Sporosarcina pasteurii: one gene and its partner. The protein of the gene in region 1 interacts with the protein of each later gene in a pairwise test. Links are inferred from orthologs where the notes say so. Each region holds a gene or a part of one and is shown in the gene's direction. Other genes may lie near its edges.

Region 1 (7,823 bases):
AGCTGTTGTCGCGCTTGGTGAAACGAAAAAAAGATTTGCTGAATTTGCCCAGTCGTGTGGAATAAAAAGTGTTGAAGAAGCAACAACAATGGAGCACGCTGTTCAGCTGGCTCACGACTTATCTTCGGAAAAGGATATTATTTTGTTATCGCCAGCAAGTGCAAGTTGGGATGAATATGCAAGCTTTGAGGTACGTGGAGATAAATTTATTGACGCGGTCATGTCCCTTTAATAGCCATCAAGTGAAAAATAGTTAGCATTAAAAACACGATTGTGGAAGGATGCGTTCACTGGAAGGAAAGCTAAAAGTTGCGTTCGTCACTTCGGCGCTCGCACTGTCGTGTATTGGATTGGCATTTGTGCATTCGGCAGGATCCTATTGGGGGACAGTTCATTATGCTGATTCGTCTCCATTCATTGTAAAGCAAGGTATTTACATGTTGGTATCTATTGGAATTGCAGCATTTATTATGAAAAGTCCCTTAACATCCAATCAAAAAGTATGGACGATATTGTATTACTTAGCCATTGTTGCCCTTGTTGCGGTGAAAATACCAGGCATCGGTGCGGTTCGAAATGGATCACAAAGTTGGATTATTCTAGGTCCAGTTAGCTTGCAACCAGCAGAGTTCATTAAGGTAGCCCTGATTGGCAAATTAGCAAGTAGTTTGGTTGAAACAAGCGGGAAAAAAATGTTTAGTTTTAAACATCTTTGGTATATTTTATTGCCAGCTGCACTCATCATGTTGCAACCGGACCTAGGATCCACAGTTATTTTAATCGTCTCTGCATTTGTCGTATTATTCGTCGCTGGCTACTCTTTACGTTTTTTTACGATGATTGGTATCGCTGGGGTAGGGGCTTTTATTGCGCTAATTGCTACAGCGCCTTATCGATTAGACCGGATTAAATCGTATATCGATCCGTGGAACGATCCACTGGGAACTGGGTTTCAAGCAATACAATCTCTGTTTGCGATTTCACCTGGTGGACTATTTGGACACGGATATGGCAACAGTAGGCAAAAATATTTGTATTTACCTGAACCCCAAAATGATTTTATATTTTCCATTATTGCCGAGGAATCAGGGTTTATAGGAGCGACAATTATCCTTCTGTTATTTGTTGTTTTTTTAATCGCAACATTTGGGATAGCGATTCGCACCGAAGCACGCTTTTCTTTACTCGTTGTTTCAGGCATGGGCGCAATGATCTTCTTCCAGACATTTTTAAATATCGGAGTAGTCTCCGGATTACTTCCCGTTACAGGCGTTACACTCCCATTTATTAGTTACGGAGGCTCATCTTTACTAACAACATGGATGGCAGCCGGAGTCATCCTCCACTTTATGAATAATAAAAGCGGAGGGCGCCTGGTTAGACACGACGGGCATAAGTCGAAGTAAGGAAGGCTGTCTAGGAACGCCGCGTCCTGTATGTGCCTTAATTTCTGCAAAGTGCGCAGAAATACGGCAAATCTCACCCTTCGCTGTTCGATTGCAACGATTGCATGACCTACATCCTGTAGGCCCGAGTGGTGAACTTTGCCACATAGCTAGCTTGCTTATGACCGTAAGTGACAAGAGTTTTTACAAAACAAAATTTAAAACATATATGAGAGGAGGGGCGGTATGGAAAAGGTTATTGATATTGAAGAAAGAATTCCATCGATGCGTGAAAGGCGACGGAGGAGAACGAATCGGAAGTTCATATTCATCGTATCGGTATTCCTAATCGCTCTTCTCGTCATTCTTTATTTCCAATCACCATTTAGTCGCATTGATAAGTTCCATGTTGTAGGTGCGAAAATCTATGAGCCATCATTTTATACAGACAAAAGTGAACTGCAGGTGGATGATTCTCTGTGGGGATTTTCAGCGAAACAGGTAGAACAGCGACTAGAGAAAATTGAAGGTGTTCAAAAAGCTGTTGTCTCCAGGAAGTGGTTGAGAGGGGTTCAAATCACAGTAACTGAATGGAAACCTATCGCCTATATAGAAAACGATGGTCAATTTGGGCTGTTATTAGAAAATGGTGACGTTTTCACGCCTGAAAAGCTCGCACCAGAAGAGGATGCACCAATTTTAAACGGCTTTACTGATATAGATGTTAAGAAACGAATGACCGAACAGTTAATAAAAATGGAAAATGAAGTTTATCAGTTAATATCTGAAATCCTTTATACAGGGAGGAAAGAGGAGCCGGATTTTATTACGGTATTTATGGATGATGGATATGAGATAAAGGCGATTATCCCTACATTTGCAGAGAAAATGGCCTATTATTCTGCCATCATTGCTCAGTTAGATGGAGAAGAAAAAGGGGTCATTGACATGGAAGTTGGTACTTTCTTTACGCCTTATAGTAAGATTTATGGTGTAACTGGTAATGAGGAAGAGGCAGAGGAAGAGGCAGAGGAAGAGGAACAGGAACAGGAACAGGAAGAGGTCGAATACGATGAGGAAAGCGAGTAGTTTTTTTGATAAAAGAGGAAGACCAATACTATTTGCAATCGTGTTCCTCGTATTAGGTTTTATTCTAGCATTTTCTTATAGAACGTTTGGTAAAGATGCGAAGCACGATCAGTTATCGTCCGCTGCGTTTTTGGCAGAAGAAAAATACCGAGAAGAACTTATAGAACAACAAGAACGAAACAGGGAACTTTCCGACGATATCGGCGTCAAGCAGGAGGAGATTAGAGCCTATGAGCGCTCCTTCTTAGAACAAGAAGAAGATCATGCTGACTTAGTAGAAGAAGCGAAAGATCTTCGCCTGCTGCTTGGTGTAGTTCCAGCAATGGGACAAGGCCTTAGGGTTACACTTATGGATGCGGAATATGATCCGATTGAGCAGAACCCAAATGATTATATTGTACATGAAAGCCATATTTTTAAGGTAATTAACGAATTAAGAATTTCAGGCGCTCAAGGAATTTCAATTAATGGGCAACGTATAACGCATAATTCGTATATTAAATGTACAGGTCCTGTCATTACGATTGACGGGAAAACATTTCCGGCTCCGTTTGTTATTGAGGCAGTTGGAAAAATGGACGTATTGCATGAAGCTCTGTATTTAAAAGGTGGCGTGATTGATCGGCTTTTATTGGACAATATCGTCGTAACGACAGAGCAAATTAAAAATCTTCAGTTAGCCGCGGTAGGAGAAGAAAGCTGAACGTAAGGAAGGTGAGCAAATGCGAAGACAACTGAAGTTTATGATCGTTTTGCTCATTGTTGGTTTTATGATAGCGATTCAGTATAATACAATCCAAAAGCCGGAGAAACGTGACACACGCGATATGTGGGCAATTCGAAATGAATTATCAAATGAGAAAAAACTACATTCTGAATTACTTAAAGAGATACGGGGTTTGGATGAGACAATTCGGACCTATGAATCATTAAGTGATGAAAACACAGGACAAGCACTTAAAGAAACTGTAGAAAAACTACACGCACAAGCTGGTATGACAGACACAGAGGGGCCTGGATTGGTCATTGAAGTTGAACCGTCTCCAGAAAGTATTGCGCTAGGTATCGGTATTACAAGTATATCGCCAGATCTTTTGACGCGCTTTGTCAATGAATTAAACCGTGTGAAATGGCGGGCATTGGAAATCGATGGTAAACGATATACCTCCTTAAGTGCAATTCGAGATATCAATGGCTTTACGACTGTCAATGGATTAAATGTTGCCTCGCCACCGTTTACTATAAAAGTGATTACAGACACTTCTAAGGATAGTGAAATGGTGTATAACACATTGCAGGCATCTGCAATTCATGATGATTTTTATTTAGATGATTTAGTGTTAAGAGTTGGAGAACCTGTAAACAGTGTGAAAATTAGAGGTTGGAAAGAAAGCGTTAAAAATTTGTACTTAAATGAATTGCCGAAAGGGGAATAACGATGTGGCTACCCTTGCTTGGCCTTATATTAGGTGTAACATTTGGTCTTTTATCAGACATACAAGTATCGCAAGTTTACAGTAACTATTTATCAATTGCTATTTTAGCTGCCCTTGACTCCTTATTTGGGGGAATGCGTGCTAGCCTACAGCAAGTATATGATGATAAAATCTTCGTAACAGGATTTTTCTTTAATATCGCTCTAGCAGTTGGACTTGCGTTTTTAGGGGTTCATCTCGGACTTGACTTATATCTTGCAGCAATCTTTGCATTTGCTGTTCGGCTTTTTCAAAATATTGCTGTCATCCGAAGAATATTACTCGCAAAATGGACTGATAGAAGTAAAAGTGCGACCGGAAATACGAATGAATGAAAGGATTTGAATACCCGATGTCGAAAAAATTTAGACAATATGGTTATAATGAAATAGAATGGAAGATAAGCTTTAAATTTGGAGGTGTCAGTCATTGAGCCAATCTGAACTATATGTTTCATTAGATATTGGATCATCGTCAATTAAAGTGTTGATTGGGGAAGTAGATGGTGAAACCCTTCACGTCATTGGAGTAGGGAATGTTCAGTCTTCAGGAATTCGTAGGGGTACGATTATTGATATTGATGCGACTGTAGAGTCGATTCAAAAAGCGGTTGACCAAGCCGAAAGAATGACAGGGATGGCAATACATGAAGTGGTAGTAGGGATTCCTGCTAACGGTGTCACTTTACAAGATGTTAAAGGAGTCGTTGCAGTTAATTCTGAGAATCGGGAAATTACCGATGATGATCTTGATCGTGTGATGCAGTCAGCACAAGTGATGTCTGTTCCACCCGAACGGGAAATTGTGAATATTATTCCAAAGCAATTTATCGTTGATGATTACGGGGAAATTACCGATCCTCGCGGTATGATTGGTGTTCGATTAGAAATGGATGGAACATTGATTACGACGTCTAAAACACTTGTTCATAACATTTTACGATGTGTTGAACGTGCGGGCTTAACAATTCGAGAAATTTATTTACAGCCTCTTGCAGCAGGAACGTTTGCGCTAACGGACGATGAAATGAATCATGGGACAGCTTTTATTGACATCGGTGGAGGCTCAACGACGATTGCTATTTTCGGTGATGATCGACTCATGGCAACTAGTGTACTGCCAATAGGAGGAGACCACGTAACAAAAGATTTATCAATTGTGTTAAAGACACCTACCGAACAAGCAAGAAAAATAAAGCATAAGTTTGGACATGCTTTTTATGACGATGCTTCAGATGATGATTTATTCGAAGTGCCAGTGATTGGTGCAGATTCTAAAGAACAATACAGTCAACGATACATATCGGAAATCATTGGTGTTCGATTAGAAGAGCTTTTCGACCTTGTCTTAGAAGAGTTATTTAAGATGGGGATTAAAGATTTACCAGGCGGCGTCGTCCTAACAGGAGGCATTACGAAGATTGAAGGAATGCTTCCACTCGCTCGCCATGTCCTGAAATCGAGAGTTCGTATTCATACACCTGAATACATCGGTGTACGTGAACCGATGTATACAACAGCAGTTGGTCTAATTCGATATGCGCATATGCAAGAAGAGTTCTTTGGTTCAATTTCTGATGAACCAGCTGTAAGTACAAGTGATGACCATTCATTTGCACAAGCAAAAGCGCAAAAACAGACGAACAGAGAGCACGTAGAAAAGGAAAGCTTTATGTCTAAAGCGAGAAAAGTATTTAATAACTTCTTTGAATAATGTTAGAGATTGATAGAATGAGCAAACATATATGGAAGTAAAATTTAGGAGGAGAGAAAATGCTGGATTTTGATACGAATATTGACCAACTTGCCGTCATTAAAGTAATCGGCGTTGGTGGTGGTGGAAATAATGCAGTAAACCGAATGATTGAGCATGGAGTAGAAGGTGTCGAGTTTATTGCTGTAAATACAGATGCACAAGCGCTTAATCTATCTGAAGCTGAAGTGAAATTACAAATTGGAACAAAGTTAACGCGAGGACTCGGGGCAGGAGCAAACCCGGAAGTTGGAAAGAAAGCAGCAGAAGAAAGTAGAGAACAAATCGAAGAAGCGCTACGCGGTGCAGATATGGTATTCGTTACTGCCGGAATGGGTGGAGGTACAGGAACAGGAGCAGCACCCGTCATCGCGCAAGTTGCAAAAGATTTGGGCGCATTAACAGTTGGTGTTGTGACGCGACCGTTTACGTTTGAGGGCCGAAAGCGTCAAACACAAGCAATTGGTGGAATAACAGCGATGAAAGATTCCGTAGACACATTAATTGTCATTCCAAATGACAAACTACTTGAAATCGTTGACAAGAATACACCAATGCTTGAAGCATTCCGTGAAGCAGATAACGTTCTACGTCAAGGTGTACAAGGTATTTCAGATTTAATTGCAGTCCCAGGACTGATCAACCTAGACTTTGCAGACGTGAAAACAATTATGTCTAATAAAGGCTCTGCACTTATGGGTATCGGGATTTCAACTGGCGAGAACCGAGCATCTGAAGCAGCGAAGAAAGCAATCTCCAGTCCACTACTAGAAACGTCCATTGACGGTGCTAAAGGCGTCCTCATGAACATTACAGGAGGATCCAATTTAAGCTTATTTGAAGTACAAGAAGCAGCAGATATTGTTGCATCAGCATCTGATGAAGATGTCAATATGATATTCGGTTCCGTAATTAATGATAATTTGAAAGACGAAATTATTGTTACTGTGATTGCAACAGGATTTACAGAAGAGCAATTAATTTCAGCAAGACCTACAAGAGGTACAGGAATTGGTGGAAACGCTCAAAATCGTGCACAATCACCTGCTCGTGAACAACAAGTAGAACGTCCGATGGAGCGTCGTCGTGAGGAACAGGAGCAATATAAGCAACCTGAACCGGAACCAATTCATGCGCAACAAAATAATCAAGCGGATGATGGTTTAGATATTCCGACATTTTTAAGAAACCGTCGCCGTAGATAAATATAAACATTTAAACATTCTATCAATGGTTTTTCCGTTGATGGAATGTTTTTTTATATGAACTGAGATAATTTTTTATGATTTCGCAACATAAATTTCTTGACTCTACAAAAACTACACTTATTCTGCTTTGGTATGCCGGTGAAAAGATAATTGTAAAATTTGTCCGTCATTTTACTCATGTAATCTGGGCGCTATACATATATTTTCAACATGGAAATTGTCGAACCTTTTTTTATTAAAAGTACCCAAACCGACAAACATTTTATAGGTTGCGTGCTATCTTTAGTACGAGGGAGGACATTCTATGTATGGCGAGCTGATTATCGGATTGAATATGGTATTTAACTTTACGATTTTGTCATTCGCAAATAAAATGCAAAATGTGAAAATTGGTCTTGCTCGGCTCTGTTTAGCTTCCTTTGTCGGTGCGATACCAGTTGTTTTTTTCCCAGTTTCATTTTGGACAATTCTTGTCGCTTTTATAAGTATGACAGTTGTTGCTTTCGGCAAGTCATTTGAACCTTGGAAAAAATCAGCCTCAATGGTGCTAATTGGTACGCTATTTGCAGGTGGATTATTGACAGCGTTACAATACAATGTCCGAATTTTAGGTGGTTATCAAGCAGTTATTATCTATGCAGGGATTGCTTATTTTGCGCTTTATCTTATAAAAATAAAATGGCTTGATGTGCGTACTTCGCAACACGTCTCAGAGCTTCTTGCCAATTCAACCCTCCATATTTGGGGGAGCGAAATTCCGTTAACAGTTTTTGTAGATTCAGGAAATAGCTGTACTGAGCCATTATCAGGTTATCCAGTTCATTTCATTGCATTACATGCAGTAGAGAATTATATTCCTCATTCATTAAAAAAAGCTTTATTCTCATGGAATCCACAAGGACCATCTACACTGG
Region 2 (17,623 bases), 260 kb from region 1 along the record:
AAAGAAACCGTCTCTCAAAAGCTAATCGATATGATTGAAGAGGGTCTATGGTTTACGCCTTTGCGCACTGCATTGGAAGCGTTTATTCAAGAAACACAGCAATCTCTTTCTGGTACAGTTCACTTAAAGTTACACAAGGGGCAAGTTACAGTTGAAGATAATTCAGCATCTAATCCAACAATCAGCACGGCTAAAATGAATGAGCGATTCGATGCTAGGGTTAACGATTTATTAAAGATTGTGTAGTGAATAGGAATTTAAATTAAAAGGTCTCGCACGTAAACAATGCGAGACCCATCATTACAATAATTGTTTGATCGAGTGAAATACCGGTTCTTGCTTTTCAAAAGTAGTAATATAGTCAAAACCAATCGACTGTAATAATTCAAGAGATTCACGGAATTGGAAGGCAAGTTCTGAAACGCGGTGGGCGTCAGATCCTAGTGTAATAATTTCTCCCCCGCATTGTTTGTATAGCTTCAGCACATCATCACTTGGCATCGCATGTGATAATCCATATCGTACGCCGGAAGTATTCAGTTCAATGCCTTTTCCTTCGGGAATAATTTCTTTGAAAATAGTTGCTAATTCTTCATGAAATAAATTCGATGAAGGCTCATCTGAATAACGTTTTACTAAATCTACATGGCCAAGCACATTAAATCGTTTAAAGTTTTTTATGCACGCTAATAATTCATCGTAGTACAGTTGATATGCTTCTTCTACAGTTCTTCCCTCGAAAATCTCTTTATAATGCAAGCTTTTTTTATCGGTCGTATGCATTGAGCAAATGATAAAGTCGAATGTTTCATCGTCCACTAATTTCTCGTATTTATGTAAAATATGAGGTTGTACGCCAATTTCAATACCCTTTTGAATACAAATTTTCCCTTCATATTTTTCTTGTAACCTTGTTAATTCATCGGCATACTCTTTTAAATCAAACTCAAAAATGATTGAGTCATCTGGATACTCATAGTCAATATGTTCAGTAAAACAAATTTCCTTTAAGCCTTTATTGATAGACCCTACAACCATTTCTTCCATCGATACATTGCAATCTGCCGAAAAGTCACTATGCATATGAAAATCAAACATGAAATCCCTCCTGAAAATAAAGATATAATTTTCATTGTTGACAAACTATTCTACATCCTCTATGATAATAAATAACTTCACCCTAGTAAAGTAATAAAGTAGATTCGTGAAAGGTGGGAATAGTTAGATTGTACACCGATTATAATGCGAACGATGAAATTGTCAAAGATTATCAAAAGTATGAGCGAATGATTAAAACGATTAATAAAAGATTTAAAACATATGGCTATGAACGGATTAAAACACCAACATTTGAGCAGTACGACATGTATGCGCAAGTCACCAGTTCAATTAATCGAAAAGAAATGGTAAAGACGATTGATGGTGACGGTGAAGTACTCGTGCTTCGACCGGATGTAACCATCCCAATTACTAAACAACTGGCAGATAACTATACTACTTTACCGCATGAACTCCGCTACTATTATGTTCAAGATGTGTATAGACAGTCCCAATTAGAGGATGAGGAAGTTGAGCGTACACAAGCTGGTGTTGAATATTTTTGTGATAGTACCCCGGAAGCAGATGCAGAAGTCATCGCACTTGCTTGTCATACGCTAAAAGATTTAGGGTTTAGAAATATTAAAATTGAATTGGGCCATGCAGGATTTTTTCAAGAGTTGATTGAAAAAGGAAGTTTTACAGAGCGCCAACTGATGCAGTTGAAAAATTTAATTCAAACGAAAAATATCGTAGAAATTGAGCCTTTCCTCCAAAGACTAGATATCGCAGAAGATTTAATCGCGGCATTTGTGAAAATTCCATTGTTATACGGGGATCCGGTTAAAATAAGTGAACGAGCGAGAGACATTACGAAAACAGTGAAGATGGAAGGTACATTAGATTATTTACTCGAAGTATATGACATTCTACGGCTGTATGGATTAGAAGACAACATCGTGATGGATTTGGGGCTTATCAATCGTATGGGCTATTATTCAGATATAATTTTTCAAGGTTTTGTAGAGAAATTTGGTCGGCCAGTATTAATGGGAGGCCGGTACAATTATTTAGGTAATGAATTCGGAGCCGCGCTACCAGCAATTGGCTTTGCTTGTACTGTGGAGTCATTGATGAAAGCGGCGAAGACCGATTTGACTACACGAAGAACACCCGTAGATGTGAAAATTAGTTACGATGAAAACAGTTTAAAAGAATCCATCGTCCTTGCAAATGAATTACGCGAACGGAATTATACAGTGATTTCTAATCCAGCCAATAAAGAAATGGTAGATGCGCAACCTTCTATCTATCAAATTATCATGACTCAGAATGAACAGGTATTTGTCTATAATGAAGTGTCCTACTATTTTGACTCCATTCAAGCGTTATTGAAATTAATGAACGGGGCGAAAGGAGCGGTGATGAATTGAGTAGCTTAACATTAGCGATTGCGACCGGTAGAACAGCGAAGCAAGCAATGGCTTTATTAGAAAAAGCCGGCATCACCTTTCCAGATTTTCATAATAAAAGTAGAAAACTAGTGATGTTAGATGAAACAGAGGCAATCAAATTAATTCTAGTGAAAACGGCCGATTTACCTACCTATGTAGAAAAAGGGGCCGCAGACATTGGCATTATCGGCAAAGACATCATTATGGAAGAACAGCCTGATATATATGAACTCGTAGATTTACAGATTGGTAAATGTAAAGTTGCAGTTGCAGGATTTCCTAATCAAGCACTACAAAATGGTTCACCTCTTACAGTTGCAACAAAATATCCTTTCATTACAAAATCGTATTTCGATGAAAAAGGGATTCGTGTTGAGACAATCAAACTGAATGGTTCTATTGAATTGGCACCACTTATTGGATTATCCGATGTCATAGTGGATATCGTAGAAACCGGAACGACCTTGAAGGAAAATGGTCTCGTCGTATTAGATGAAATTATGGATATTAGTGCAAGATTAATTGTGAATAAAGCTAGTTTTGCTACAAAAACAGTAGAAATTGAACAAGTTATCAATCAGGTTAAAGCAGCATTGGAGTGATAGAAGTGAAATACATGACAGGTAAGGAATATCAAGCTGAATTGCGTAACAATCGCATTAGAAATGAAGATGATGAAACAATTAATCGAAGCGTTCGAGACATTATTCAACAAGTACGTGAGCGTGGCGATGAGGCGCTAGTTGCTTATACGGCCAAGTTCGATCATGTTCAAATAACTAATTTAACCGTATCGAAAGAAGAGATTGAAGAGGCGCGAGACAGTGTCGGTAAATCGTTCATTCAAGCCATTCAAAGAGCGATAAAAAATATTAAAGGATTTCATGAAGAACAACGTGAAAAGACATGGTTAACGAATCCGAGCGAAGGGGTCATGCTAGGGCAAAAAGTAACGCCACTTGAAAGTGTGGGAATCTACGTGCCAGGTGGAAAAGCTGCCTATCCTTCTACTGTGTTAATGAATGCAATTCCTGCAAAAATCGCTGGCGTTAAGCAAATTGCCATTACAACACCTGTTCAAGAGGATGGAAAAGTGAATCCATATGTTTTGACTGCTGCTGCTGAAGTTGGCGTAGAAACCATTTATAAAGTAGGCGGAGCCCAAGCGATTGCAGCACTTGCTTATGGAACAGAAACTGTCGGGAAAGTCGTCAAAATTGTAGGGCCTGGAAATGCATATGTTGCTTGTGCAAAAAAGTGGGTTTTTGGAGATGTCGCAATCGATATGATTGCGGGACCAAGTGAAATTTGCATCGTTGCAGATGAAAGTGCGAATCCCAAATATGCCGCGGCTGATCTATTATCACAAGCAGAACACGATGAGGGGGCATCAGCGATCTGTATCACAACGAGTGATTTGTTTGCCGAGGCGTTACAACTTGAAATTCAACAGCAAATGGAAAATGCGGAGCGAAAAGCGATTATTGAACAATCTATCACCAATCAAGGACGGATTGTTGTTACTGAATCGCTGGCAGAAGCCTATGAACTTGTGAATGAACTCGCCCCTGAACATTTGCAGTTAATGATTGAAAATCCAATGGAAAAACTATCAAATATTAGGAATGCGGGCGCTATTTTTCTTGGGAACCACTCACCCGAAGCATTGGGAGATTATCTTGCAGGCCCGAACCACACATTACCAACGAGCGGTACATCCACATTTTCATCACCATTAGGCGTTTATGACTTTGTCAAAAAAACAAGCATTATACATTACTCGGCAGCGGCTTTAAATGAAGTGGCCGATGACATCATTACAATCGCCAATGCGGAAGGATTATATGCCCATGCAAATTCAATCGCAATACGGAAGGAGGATTAATAATGCGTAAAAAAGAGATTAGCCGCTCAACAGCGGAAACATCTATATCATTAGATTTTTCAATCGATGGAACCGGAACGACGGATATCAAAACTGGTGTCGGATTCTTTGACCATATGCTGACTGCATTTACAAAGCACGGGTTATTTGATTTAAAGGTACGTTGTGATGGGGATATTGAAGTGGATCAGCACCATACAGTCGAGGATATAGGAATTGTCTTAGGCCAAGCATTCAATGAAAGCATTGGTGCGAAGGAAGGCATCGAACGCTATGCGACGGTTTCTGTCCCAATGGATGAAGCTCTATCTACCGTTTCGCTGGATATTAGTGGACGTTCGTTTTTAGTGTATAACGTGGATGGATTAAAAGACAAAGTCGGTGAATTTGATACTGAACTTGTCGAAGAATTCTTCCATGCATTTACAAGCCACGCAAAAGTGACACTCCATATTAATTTGGCATATGGAAAAAATACACACCATATCATTGAATCCATCTTCAAAGCATTCGGTCGAGCGTTGCGTGTAGCGAGTACGATTAACCCTGAGGTGAAAGGGATTCCATCGACAAAGGGACTGCTTTGACACGAGTCGTCAGCAATGATAAAAACTATATCTTATTTGAATTTGATACGGAAATTTATAATTGTTTATTTATATTTAAAACTAATTTTAAAGTGGGTTTTGTTGATTGGAGTGGAGGGTGGCGAGTGCTCTCAAACGCTCCGCTTTTTGGTCGCAAAAGCCGTTCTTCGTGATGGCTCTTCCTGTGGGATTAGCGGAACAGGTGAGACCCCGCAGTGGAGCGTTAGCGCCTGAAGCTAGAAAGCGTCCACCCGGAACTGAGATCAACTTACACTTTTAATATAAGAGGAGCGAAAACTAGATGATTCTTTTTCCTGCAATAGATATTCGAAATGGTAAATGCGTAAGACTCATTCAAGGGGATTACGACCAAGAAATCATTTATGGGGACTCCCCAACTGAAATGGCATTATTATGGGAAAAACAAGGTGCTGAATATATACATATCGTCGACTTAGACGGTGCAAAAACGGGTGAATCTCCAAACCAATTAGCGATTCAAAACATTGCTAAGGCTGTTTCAGTACCGATACAAGTAGGTGGCGGGATTCGTTCTATGGAAATCATTGACGAACATATAGCTAGCGGTGTAAGTCGTGTCATTATCGGAACAGCAGCAATCACCAATCGTCCATTTCTTGAAGAGGCAGTGCAAAAGTACGGTGATAAAATTGCTGTCTCCATCGATGCACGTAATGGCTTTGTGGCGACAGATGGTTGGACAGAAACGACTGATAAAAAAGCACTTGATTTATTGCAAGAATTAGAGGTAATCGGTGTGAAGACGGTTGTATATACTGATATTTTTAAAGATGGCATGATGCAAGGCCCTAACTTCCAAGAACTCCAAGCAATAAATAAAGCATCTGCCGTGGACGTCATTGCTTCCGGTGGTGTGACGACGGAAGAAGATATACAACAATTAGAAGGTATGAATTTGTATGGTGCAATTATTGGTAAAGCACTTTACGAAGGAACGCTCTCACTTCAGCAATTGAGAGAAGGTGCATTTCGTGAATAGTTATCGAATTATTCCTTGTTTAGATGTCGATAAAGGCAAAGTCGTAAAGGGGCGGAAATTTAAAGACGTTCAGGAAGTGGCAGAACCACTCACTTTGGCGAAAAAGTATGTTCAAGACGGAGCCGATGAACTGGTATTTTATGATATAACGGCTTCATCTGAAAAGCGTGCAGTTTTTATTGAATTAATTGCCCAACTTGCTAAAGAAATTCCAATTCCATTTACAGTTGGGGGAGGCATTCGAAGCCTTGATGACATTCAAAGTGTAATAGATGTAGGGGCTGACAAAGTATCGTTAAATAGTGTTGTGCTAGCAAATCCATCATTTATTGCAGAAGCCGCAAACCGTTTCGGATCAGAAAAAATTGTTTTTTCGATGGATGTAAAAGAAGTTGCCCCGTCCACTTGGCATGTTTTTGCTAGAGGTGGCCAAAAGGATACTGGACTGGATGCCATCAAATGGGCACTTCAAGGAGAAGCGAACGGCGCTGGGGAGATTGTGCTAAACAGCATTGATGGAGACGGAGAAAAAGACGGCTACTCACTAGAACTAACAAAAAAAATCGCGGAAGCAGTCAGTATTCCGGTCGTCGCAAGTGGCGGCGCTGGGAAAATGGAAGATTTTAAAACTGTCTTAACAGAAGGAAAAGCAGACGCAGCCCTTGCGGCATCTGTATTCCATTATGAAGAGATTACAATTCAAGACTTAAAAGCGTACTTGAAGGAGCAAGGATTAAATTAAAGGGAAAGCCTAGCGCTAAGCCGCTTAAAACGATCTAAGATTAAAAAAGTTGGGACTGATAAAATAATGAAAATTGAAGATATCACTTTCAATGAAAATGGTCTCGTTCCTGCAATTGTACAAGATGAGCAAACGGGCAATGTGCTCATGCTGGCCTATATGAACGAAGAAGCGATGGCTAAAACGATTGAAACGAAAGAGACATGGTTTTATAGCCGTTCTAGGGAAGAACTGTGGAACAAAGGTGCAACTTCTGGAAATCGTCAAAAGGTCAAGCGATTATCATATGATTGTGATCAAGATACAATTCTCGTTCAAGTCGAACCAATAGGACCCGCCTGTCATACAGGAGAGGAAACTTGTTTTTTCCAAACTGTTTTTGAAGAAGAAACGCCAAATCGCCAAATCGTTCATGATGTAATTGCGAGTATTCGAAATCGCCGAAATAACCCGGTAGAAGGCTCCTACACATCTTATTTATTTAGGGAAGGCATTGACAAAGTGCTGAAAAAGGTTGGGGAAGAGTCGAGTGAAGTTATTATTGGCGCTAAGAATGAAGACAAACGCGAATTGACGAGTGAATTGGCAGATTTACTCTACCATTCCCTCGTCCTGATGGAAATTTCAGGGGTTACGATAACGGATGTAAAAAAAGAATTGGTTAAGAGGCGCATAGAAAAGTAAAGGTTGGTAAAAGTTTTTCTATAGAAACGTAATATAATTTATATAAAAAACAGTCCTGGTTAACAATGAATCAGGACTGTTTTATTTATGTTTAATGATAAATTCTGAACGGAATGTGATAAGATTCAGTCCGCTTTGTGGAAGAGTCATAAATATTGCAGAGTTTTTGTGTGGTTAATTTGAGAAAGTCATTGGAAACCTATACGATACAACTATGTAAAAGAAAGTTCCTGAAATAAAATGAAAATTTCTTTACTTATAATGACTAAATTTAAAAGGTGGGTGAAGAAGATGGGCTCAAAATACATAGACCTTGGCTTTGCATTATTCCTAGGTTATTTTGCATACACACGTGTTGTAAACGGACAATATGGGTTTGCAACCTTATTTGCAGTGTTATCTATACTAAATTTCTCAACTGCATTTATGAAGCATAAGCGAGTGCTTGGACAAAAAAAGGATGAAGAGTAACGAATAAAATTGTGCTTTTCGATTTGATGGGAATCAAACTGTACCCGAAACAATTAAATTGTTTTCGAGTACAGTTTTTTTATGCGGTATTTTTATTTTTTCTAATGAGGCGTACAATAAATTCAATGAGTAAAGATAAGCCTAAACCAAACGAAGAGATAATAAATAAAGATAAAATACCAATTACATCGCCTTGGCCATTGATATCTAATATGAAACTACGAAACATATCAAAAAAAGCGATAATCATTGCGATCCCAAAAATTGGAAAAGCTATTTTTAATTGATAAAATAGTAGGGCTGAAAAAGAGATGCCGATAATTAAGCCGAAAATGACAAAAGTCACAAAGTTTAAAACCTCTACATCGTGACCTAATACATTTCTTAGCCCAATCACAAGAAGTACAAATGTAGTAATTCCAGAAAAAACGCCAAATTTACCATAATACTGTTCCACGTATTGCACCTGCTTTCTATCTTACACTAATCATACCTAATCCTCGCTTAAAAATCTTATTAAATGATTTAACGATGCAAATACGTGAAATAGCTGCAGTTAAAGTCCGCCCGACTTTAACTGCAGCCTGAATATCACTTATTATTTGTTTTGTTTGCAATGATCACTAGCTTACCTTGGTCAAGTTCTTCCTCGGCTGTTTCGGCTTCAGTTGTTGTTAAACCAGCTGCTTCCATTTTACTTCGAAGCTCGTCGCCTCGCGAGGAGACTAAGTTTTTCAGCGTGTTCAAAACGCCTTCTTCTTTCAAACCAACTTTTTCAGTGTCTAATGCTTCAGTAATGTCATTTCCTCTTTTTTCATCATGTGCAAAAATATAGATGTCGTCATGCGAATATCCAGTTGACACCAATTTTTCCACTTCAGACTTTGCTTGGACAACATTTTCTACTGTTTTTTTTACAGTCATTAAAAATCCCTCCCATTTGTTTATATTTTATCTATACCAACTTGGAGGGATCCTAAACATTACAAAGTGATGACAGGTTGAAATTTACTACTTATCATGGGAAGCAAGTAGTTGATAAGACTGTATAAATTGCGCTGGATTCGTCGAAATTAAAAATGGGAAAACACCTTCATTCGTATGTAAATATAGAATGCCATGCCCATTTGAAAATGGTTTATAAGACATATCAAATACGTTTTGCAACTGAAAATGATGCGAATTTGAATAAATAGATGTTTGTGTCATCGTTAGTAATTGTTCAATTTCTATTTTTTGTTGCTCAAAATTTTTAATAAACCTTTCGACGACTGTAAATTGTATCGTCGAGATGGTTTTGCTTGTGAAATCTTTCAAATCAAGCCCTCCTCCCTTTGATTGAGTGGAATAATTAAACAACAAAATTGAGTGAATTAGTTGTTCCAAAATCAGCTATCCCGTAGTATAATGAGTGAATTGTAATTTTGAAAAGAGGATAATAAATGAAGAAATCAATATACGGATTAACGCTTGAACAGTTAACGGACTGGTTAATTGAAAATGGTCAGAAAAGATTTCGTGCTGACCAAATATGGGATTGGCTGTATAAAAAACGTGTGACATCTTTTTCACAAATGAAAAATATTAATAAAGATTGTATTCAATTATTAGAAGAACATTATATCATCCAATCGCTTGAACAGACAGTAAAACAAGAATCAGAAGATGGAACGATTAAGTTCTTATTTAAAATGCAAGACGGTAACTTAATCGAAACTGTACTAATGAAATTTCCGTACGGCTATTCCGTTTGTGTAACAACCCAAGTCGGTTGTAACATCGGATGCAGTTTTTGCGCGAGCGGCCTACTGAAAAAGAGCCGTGACTTACAAAGCGGAGAAATTGTTGAGCAAATTATGAAAGTACAACATCATTTAGATGCTAAAGGATTAGATGAACGAGTAAGTCATATTGTTGTTATGGGCATTGGAGAGCCGTTTGATAACTATACCAATCTAATGGCGTTCCTCCATATCGTTAATTCACAAAAAGGGCTTAGCATTGGTGCGCGTCATATTACTGTCTCAACAAGTGGACTTGCCCATAAAATTAAAGAATTTGCGGATGAAGATATTCAAATCAACTTGGCGGTTTCTTTACATGCACCGAATGATGAACTTCGGTCAAGCATTATGAAAATCAACCGTGCATTTCCAATTGATAAGCTAATGGATTCCATTGATTATTACCTGGAAAAGAATAATCGTCGAATTACGTTTGAATATATTATGTTAGATGATGTAAATGACCACGTTGAAGAAGCGCGCCAACTTGCACGTCTGCTTGCGAATAAGCGACATCTTTCATATGTCAATTTAATTCCATATAACCCAGTCGATGAACATAGCCAGTATCGAAGAAGTAAGCCGGAAGCGATTCAAGCCTTTTATGAAACGCTCAAAGGTAAAGGTATCCCATGTGGTGTGCGTTTAGAACAAGGAACAGATATTGATGCTGCTTGTGGTCAATTAAGAAGTAAACAAATCAAGAAAAACAAAACAAACTAATTGTTGATCCGATAGAATAGGTAACTTATTCTATCGGATTTTTATCATTAAAGGATGAATGATACACAGTTATAGTAGTACTAGAAGCTGTTCTTTTGGTACTATATAGATATGTAGGTAAAAGGAGGGTTTATATTGCGGAAATTGCGTTATGGTATTTTATTTCTCGGATTAATACTGACTTTAGCTGCTTGTTCCAAAGAAGAAGACACACCTGTAGATAGACTTTCTGCTTATGTCGACTTATGGAATGATGCTAAATTTACAGAGATGTACGATGACTATATAACAGAATCGTCGAAAGATGTTTTTGGAAAAGAACAATTTATTGAACGTGCCGAAAAACTTTATGCAGATTTAGGTATTTCTTCCATAGAAGTCATTTTTGATAAACCGGAAGAAGAAAAAACGTATAAAAAAGAAGAAGACGTTGAGTTTCCTGTTCAAATAAAACTGGAGACAATAGCCGGGGAAATTGATTTTAAGAAGAATGTTCCATTAACTTATAAAGAACAAGGTGAAACAAAGAACTGGTTTATTGAATGGGATCCGTCTTTTATTCTTCCAGATTTATCTATGCACGATAAAGTAAGGATTTCAACCATTCAATCAAAGCGTGGAGAAATTTATGACCGTCATAATAAAGCGCTTGCGATAAATGGTTCGGGTGTTGAAATTGGCATTGTACCAGAAAAATTTAATACTGAAACAGATGCAGAAAAACTTGCGACATTGCTTGGAACAACCGCCAACTTTATTAACGAACAATTGAATCAAAGTTGGGTGCAGCCAGACTTATTTGTGCCAATTAAAAAATTATCTTTTACACAAGAAGATATTTATAATGAAGCATTGCAAATTGCTGGCGTAACGTCAATGAAAGCAGAGATGCGCGAATACCCTTACGCAGAATCTTTAGCACATCTTATTGGCTACATAGGGCAAATTAATGCGGAAGAATTAGAAAAGCTAAATGATAAAGGCTATAAAGAATCAGATCTTGTTGGTAAACGAGGACTCGAGCAATTACTTGAAGAAAGACTTCGTGGTGAAGATGGGATTAAAATTTACATTGAAAAAACAGAACAGAATGCCGAAAAAATAATGATTGCTGAAACGCCGGCGATCGATGGCGAAAATATAACGTTAACAATCGACGCTGAGTTTCAAAAGGCTGTTTTTGCAGAAATGAACGGTGAACCTGGTACCGCAGCGATTGTTGATCCGAAAACAGGTGAAACACTTGTATTAGCAAGTTCTCCGGCATTTGATCCAAATGAACTGTCGCTTGGTATTTCTTCAACTCGCTATGCAGAGTTAACGGATGATCCCGCAGAGCCTTTATTAAATAGATTTGCGGCTACGTATGCGCCAGGTTCTTCTATCAAACCAATCACGGCTGCAATCGGTTTATCTACTGGAACACTTAAACCTGACGAAGGGCATACGATTGAGGGGAAGAAATGGCGAAAGGACGGTTCGTGGGGGAACTTCCAAGTCACACGAGTTTATACTGCACCGAACCCAGTGGACTTGAAAAAAGCACTTGTCTACTCAGATAATATTTATTTTGCAAAAGAAGCTTTGGAAATGGGTAGTGAACAGTTTGTAGAAGGTTTGCAACAATTTGGTTTTGGAGAAGAGATTCCTTTTAAATATGGTCTTCGGACATCGCAAATTTCCAACGATGGAAAAATTACTTCCGAAGGTCAACTTGCAGATACGTCATTTGGACAAGGTCAAATGCTTATGAACATCCTTCACTTGGCATCTACTTACGGTGCAATTGTAAATGAAGGACAAATGACTAAACCTGTTTTGTTTGCAGATGAAAAGAAAAGTGAAGTATGGAAAGAAGAATTGCTGTCGGCAGAACATGCGGCAATTTTACAAGAAGATTTGAGAGCAGTTGTATCAGATGGTTTTGCCGAAGCAGCAAATATTTCATCTCCAAAAATTTCAGGGAAAACTGGAACAACGGAATTGAAGTCTTCACTAGAAGAAGCTGGAAAAGAAAATGGCTTTTTCGTCGCTTACCCGACAGATGATCCAACTTATATTATTGCCATGATGATTGAAGGGGTAGAAAATAAAGGCGGAAGCGGTTATGTTGCAGAAAAAGTCGCCAATGTGATGAAAACGAGATAAATGAATGACAAAAGTAACGGATTCCAATTGTAAGATAGGGAATTCGTTGCTTTTTTTATATTTTGGAGTAAAATCTGCTTACTTTGGGAATAACAACATACAAGGAGGTAGGAAAAATGAAAAAAACTTTTCTAGTCATTTCATTATTTGTCATGTCTTTATTCGTTGTAGCCTGCGGAACGACGAATAATGGTAATGAAAAACCGGCAGATAATCAAATAATTGAGGATAATAACAACGCCGGTACAAAAGGCACCAATGGTAATACAGGAACGAACGGTACGGAAGCTGGAGTAGAAGGAACGAATAACAATTCAGGACAACAATCAGGTTCAAATGGTAGTGATGAAGCAGCTAAAATGGACGCATTGGACTATACAGAGTTTTCCTTGGATATCGATTATGGCAATCACAAGGATTATGATGTAGAGCTTGAACGAGAAGAAAACGGTTTTGTGGAAGCAAAACTTGAAGATGATACGAATGGCATCAAGAAAAGAGGTTCAGAAGCCTTTAATGAAATTTATCCGTTAGTCGAACAATTAACGATTACACAAGATACAACGAAAGAGGAAGCAATTAAAGAAGTTCTTGATGTCTTTAAACAAGATGCAAATTATCAAAAATTCGAATTAGAAATCACCTTTAAAGACGGCACGAAAATCGAATTTGAAGATAGAAAATAAAGGAAAAGCCTGACGATATTACATGTCAGGCTTTTTTCTGTGAAATTTAGATGAATCGATAACAATTATTCAAATATGCTAATAAATATACAGTTAAACAAATAATTATTCCTTAACCCCTTTATTTTTGTAGTAATTTATAGTAAAGTATGTATATCGTTAATTATAAGACTATTGAAAAATAAGTAGGGGAATGTGCGATGATGAAAAAACGGATTGTCGTTAAGATTGGGAGTAGTTCGCTTACAAATGAAAATGGAGAGATTGATCAAGTAAAATTTGTGGATCATGTCAATGCACTTGCTGAACTCCGAAGTGCGGGACATGAAGTGTTATTAGTTTCTTCTGGTGCAGTTGCGGCTGGTTTCAAACGTTTAGGGTATTGCACAAGACCGATTACGTTGAAAGGAAGACAAGCGGCTGCAGCTGTCGGTCAAAGTCTATTAGTACAATCTTATATTGATAAGTTTAGTGAATTTGGCATTGTACCTGCGCAAATATTATTAACACGTGATGATTTTTCAAATCGTGACCGTTATAAAAATGCATATGCTACGATGTCAGAGCTCTTGGAAAGACGGGTATTACCGATCATTAACGAAAATGATACAATTTCCGTTAGAGAGTTAACATTCGGTGATAACGATATGTTATCCGCACTCGTCAGCGGTCTTATGAAAGCAGATCAACTAATCATATTAACAGATGTGAATGGTCTTTATGATTCCAATCCAAATGAAAATCCAGATGCCCAAAAAATCGATTTACTAAATGAGATTACAGATGACATGCTATCTTTCGCAGATGAGTCTGGTTCTAGTGTGGGAACTGGTGGAATGAAATCGAAATTATTAGCAGCCAAAACGGCCTTATCTGTCGGTGTCCCAGTCTTTATTGGTAAAGGTTTTGGAAAAGATAAATTAACAAACATGATTAATGGGCATGGTGACGGCACTTATATTCTCAATGAGCAGCAAAATTCAATTACGATTAATCAACAATGGATTGCGATGCACTCTGAGGCATCCGGGAAAATTTATGTCGATGAAGGTGCAGAAGAGGCGATTTTATATAACAGCAAAAATTTATTACCAGCAGGCGTTTTTAAAGTACAAGGGAACTTTAAAAAAGGGGATGTCGTTGAGGTCTTTGGACTGAATGGATTAATCGGAAAAGGTGAAGTTACTTATTCAGCAAAAGAACTTCAAAAAGCAATTGGCAAGCGAAGTGAGGAACAAACGAATCGTGTCAGAACAACGCAGGTTGAAGTCATACATCGAGCAAAGTGGGTAACGATATAGGAGGGGTTTTAAATGGGAGAATTAACGATGATAAATGAAGTGCAAGATAAAGGTAAAAAAGCAAAAGCGGTGAGTATACAATTAGGAATGAAAACAACAGCAGAGAAAAATGAAGCACTGCAACTTATCGCAGAACAGTTAGTAGCTGATCAAGCATTTCTTTTAACTGAAAATGCAAAAGATATTCAAGCGGGACAAAAAAATGGACTGACAGAAGAAGTATTAGACCGTATTTTATTAACGGAAGATAGAATTATCGCGATGTCTCAGGCGATTCAAGAATTAATCGAATTGGCAGACCCAGTCGGAGAGATTTTTGAATCTATTGAAAAAGAAAATGGCTTACTCATTCAGAAAAAGCGTGTACCCATCGGTGTTATTGGTATGATTTATGAAGCACGTCCAAACGTAACGGTCGATGCAGCGACGTTATCCTTAAAGACTGGAAATGCAGCCATTTTAAGAGGAAGTTCTTCGGCAACCTATTCCAACCAAGCGCTCATTCAATCGATTCATAAAGCATTGGAAAAGAGTGCAATTCCAGTAGAAGCGGTTCAATTAATTGAAGATACGAGCCGTGAAACTGCGAAAGAATTGTTCAATCTAAATGAATACCTTGATGTATTAATCCCAAGAGGTGGTAAAAAGCTGATTGAAACGGTCATCAAAGAATCTACTGTGCCAGTACTTGAGACAGGTGCGGGGAATTGTCATTTGTTTATTGATGAAACAGCGGATAAACAAATGGCAGTAGCCATTTTATTAAATGCAAAATTGCAACGCCCATCCGTCTGTAATGCAGTTGAAACGATACTCCTACATGAAAAATGGTTTGCACAACACGGGAAAGAAGTGGTTAAGTTGTTGCAAGACAATGAAGTAGTGATTCATGGAGATTCTTCAATTCAAGAAATTTCGGAGGAAATCCATGTTGCGACAGAGGAAGATTGGTACACTGAATATTTAGGGCTTGAAGTTGGGCTGAAAGTTGTGAAGGATGTTGACCAAGCGATTCAACACATTTCACAATATGGCACAGGGCATTCCGAAGCAATTGTGACAGAGAATGAAAAACATGCTGCGCAATTTGTAAACCAAGTGGACGCTGCGGCTGTGTATCATAATGCTTCCACAAGATTTACGGATGGCTTTGAGTTTGGATATGGTGCAGAAATCGGCATCAGTACACAAAAATTACATGCGAGAGGTCCAATGGGGTTACAAGCTTTAACGTCTAGCAAATTTGTCATTCAGGGGACAGGGCAAGTTCGTAATTAACTAAAAAAGTGATAGGGGATTTCGATATCCCTGTCACTTTTTTTGTGTGAAGTTTTGAATCGAGATTTTTTCTTTTCGTAAAGCTGCTGAAACTTGTTGAGCGAATTGTATAGCGTTTTCCCCGTCGCCATGAATGCAAACAGTTTGTCCTTGTAGCTTAATTGTGGAGCCGTCTATTGTTGTTACTTGTTGTTCTTTTATAATTTGCATCACTTGTTCAATTGCTTTTTCAGTATTTGTAATCAATGCATTCGGATGACTTCTAGGTGTCAATGAACCGTCACGTTGATAAGTTCGATCGGCAAAAATTTCAGTGACCGTTTCTAAACCAATTTTTCTTCCAGCTTCTATTAATTTACTATTTGCGAGTCCGTAAAGGCGCAACTTAGGGTTTAACTGGTAGATGGCCCGTGCAATCGCCTCTGCAAGTCTCGCATCTTTTGCGCTCATATTATAAAGTGCGCCGTGCGGTTTAACATGTTGTAAAGTTCCGCCTTCAGCAGAGACAAAAGCCTGAAGCGCTCCAATTTGATAAAGTGTTAATTCGTAAACTTCCTCTGGTGTTACTTTCATCTCTCGCCGACCAAAACTAATCATATCTTGAAATCCAGGGTGTGCGCCAATCGCTACATTATATTGTAACGCCAGTGTAACGGTTTTACGCATAATGCTCGGATCGCCGGCGTGAAAACCGCAAGCGATATTTGCTGAAGAAATGAATGGTAATATACCTTTGTCGTTGCCAATTGTATAGGCGCCAAAACTCTCTCCAATATCAGCGTTCAAGTCAATTCTATGATGTGTCAAACTAATTCCCCCTTAATGTAATACGTAGAGCCATTGTTAATTGCCTGAATTGTTCTTCCATTTGTATGTAACGTTTTTGAGACGCTTCAATTGAAATCATGTTAAATAAAAGTTTGTCACCTGGCTTTGCTTGCGCAAGGATAGAGAAGTCGCATGATGATACTTGTGCAATTTTAGGATAGCCGCCAGTCGTTTGTCGATCCGCTGTTAAAATAATCGGATTGCCATCTGCTGGTACTTGTATAGATCCAAAAGAAACAGCTTCAGAAATCATTTCTTTTGGTTCAGAAAGTGTAAGGTGCGGTCCAGTTAATCGATACCCCATCCGGTCGGAGTTTACGCTTACCGTAAATGGCTGACTGAAAAATGCTCGTTTAGTCGACTCGGTAAATGCATCATATTGCTTCCCTTTTGTTACGTGAATGATTTTAGGCGTTATATTGTTTGGAACTAAACTTGGCGCTACAAACCAATTTGTTGTTTGAAAAGGAGCGCGACTTTGACGTTGCTTGAAGCTTTCTATCAATATACTCGTGTTGTTTGGATTTTCATTAATAGCAATTTGATCCCCACGTTTTAAAGCCCTTCCTTCTAATCCGCCAATCTTTGCGCGTAAATAAGTCGATTGACTACTAATTACTTTTGGGATGACAAATCCACCCGCAACAGCAAGGTAGGCTCGGCTACCAGCTATCGCATGACCCAATTGCAAAATGCTGTTTTTCTTTACAAAAACAGGTCTCCACATAGGCACGGGAATGCCGTCCATCATCGGTTGTAAATTTGCGCCGCATAATGCAAAAACGCTGTCTTTTTCAAACTGAAGATGTGGCCCGACAACAGTCATTTCAATCGTACTGGCATGTTTTTCGTTGCCAACGAGAAGGTTAGCCATTCGGTGCGCCCATATATCCATCGCACCACTGGCAACAACGCCATATTTTTGATAACCGTAGCGACCTAAGTCTTGTATCGTATCCAGTAATCCGTGTTTTAAAATCGTTAACATGTTGA

What was found.
Region 2: the proteins of ftsZ (region 1) and rlmN interact in binary tests that used the Escherichia coli proteins (3 or more experiments, as listed by UniProt). The link is inferred for Sporosarcina pasteurii from one-to-one orthologs.

The regions. Positions count from the first base shown.
Region 1 is NZ_CP160452.1:2,175,325-2,183,147, reverse strand. What follows is about bases 4,996-7,813. They hold ftsZ (cell division protein FtsZ), read left to right. Parts: upstream 4,996-5,721; coding sequence 5,722-6,906; downstream 6,907-7,813. Other genes in these bases: AB1H92_RS10260 (sigma-E processing peptidase SpoIIGA), read left to right, coding at 7,214-7,813; ftsA (cell division protein FtsA), read left to right, coding at 4,996-5,662. Outside these bases: murD (UDP-N-acetylmuramoyl-L-alanine--D-glutamate ligase), read left to right, coding at 1-232; putative lipid II flippase FtsW, read left to right, coding at 282-1,406; AB1H92_RS10290 (cell division protein FtsQ/DivIB), read left to right, coding at 1,632-2,474; AB1H92_RS10285 (DUF881 domain-containing protein), read left to right, coding at 2,458-3,177; AB1H92_RS10280 (DUF881 domain-containing protein), read left to right, coding at 3,197-3,910; AB1H92_RS10275 (small basic family protein), read left to right, coding at 3,913-4,284; more of ftsA, read left to right, coding at 4,379-4,995; more of AB1H92_RS10260, read left to right, coding at 7,814-7,823. UniProt on the Escherichia coli protein: Essential cell division protein that forms a contractile ring structure (Z ring) at the future cell division site. The regulation of the ring assembly controls the timing and the location of cell division.
Region 2 is NZ_CP160452.1:2,425,793-2,443,415, reverse strand. The notes cover bases 8,383-11,356. They hold rlmN (23S rRNA (adenine(2503)-C(2))-methyltransferase RlmN), read left to right. Parts: upstream 8,383-9,324; coding sequence 9,325-10,389; downstream 10,390-11,356. Other genes in these bases: AB1H92_RS11535 (penicillin-binding transpeptidase domain-containing protein), read left to right, coding at 10,525-11,356; AB1H92_RS11545 (hypothetical protein), read right to left, coding at 8,894-9,199; AB1H92_RS11550 (general stress protein), read right to left, coding at 8,474-8,806. Outside these bases: AB1H92_RS11605 (argininosuccinate synthase), read left to right, coding at 1-246; AB1H92_RS11600 (histidinol-phosphatase HisJ family protein), read right to left, coding at 301-1,098; hisZ (ATP phosphoribosyltransferase regulatory subunit), read left to right, coding at 1,227-2,471; hisG (ATP phosphoribosyltransferase), read left to right, coding at 2,468-3,094; hisD (histidinol dehydrogenase), read left to right, coding at 3,094-4,377; imidazoleglycerol-phosphate dehydratase HisB, read left to right, coding at 4,380-4,964; hisA (1-(5-phosphoribosyl)-5-[(5-phosphoribosylamino)methylideneamino]imidazole-4-carboxamide isomerase), read left to right, coding at 5,266-5,985; imidazole glycerol phosphate synthase subunit HisF, read left to right, coding at 5,978-6,727; bifunctional phosphoribosyl-AMP cyclohydrolase/phosphoribosyl-ATP diphosphatase HisIE, read left to right, coding at 6,794-7,411; AB1H92_RS11560 (hypothetical protein), read left to right, coding at 7,703-7,882; AB1H92_RS11555 (hypothetical protein), read right to left, coding at 7,962-8,339; more of AB1H92_RS11535, read left to right, coding at 11,357-12,537; AB1H92_RS11530 (YusW family protein), read left to right, coding at 12,654-13,223; proB (glutamate 5-kinase), read left to right, coding at 13,424-14,524; AB1H92_RS11520 (glutamate-5-semialdehyde dehydrogenase), read left to right, coding at 14,555-15,802; AB1H92_RS11515 (LamB/YcsF family protein), read right to left, coding at 15,836-16,609; and 2 more genes.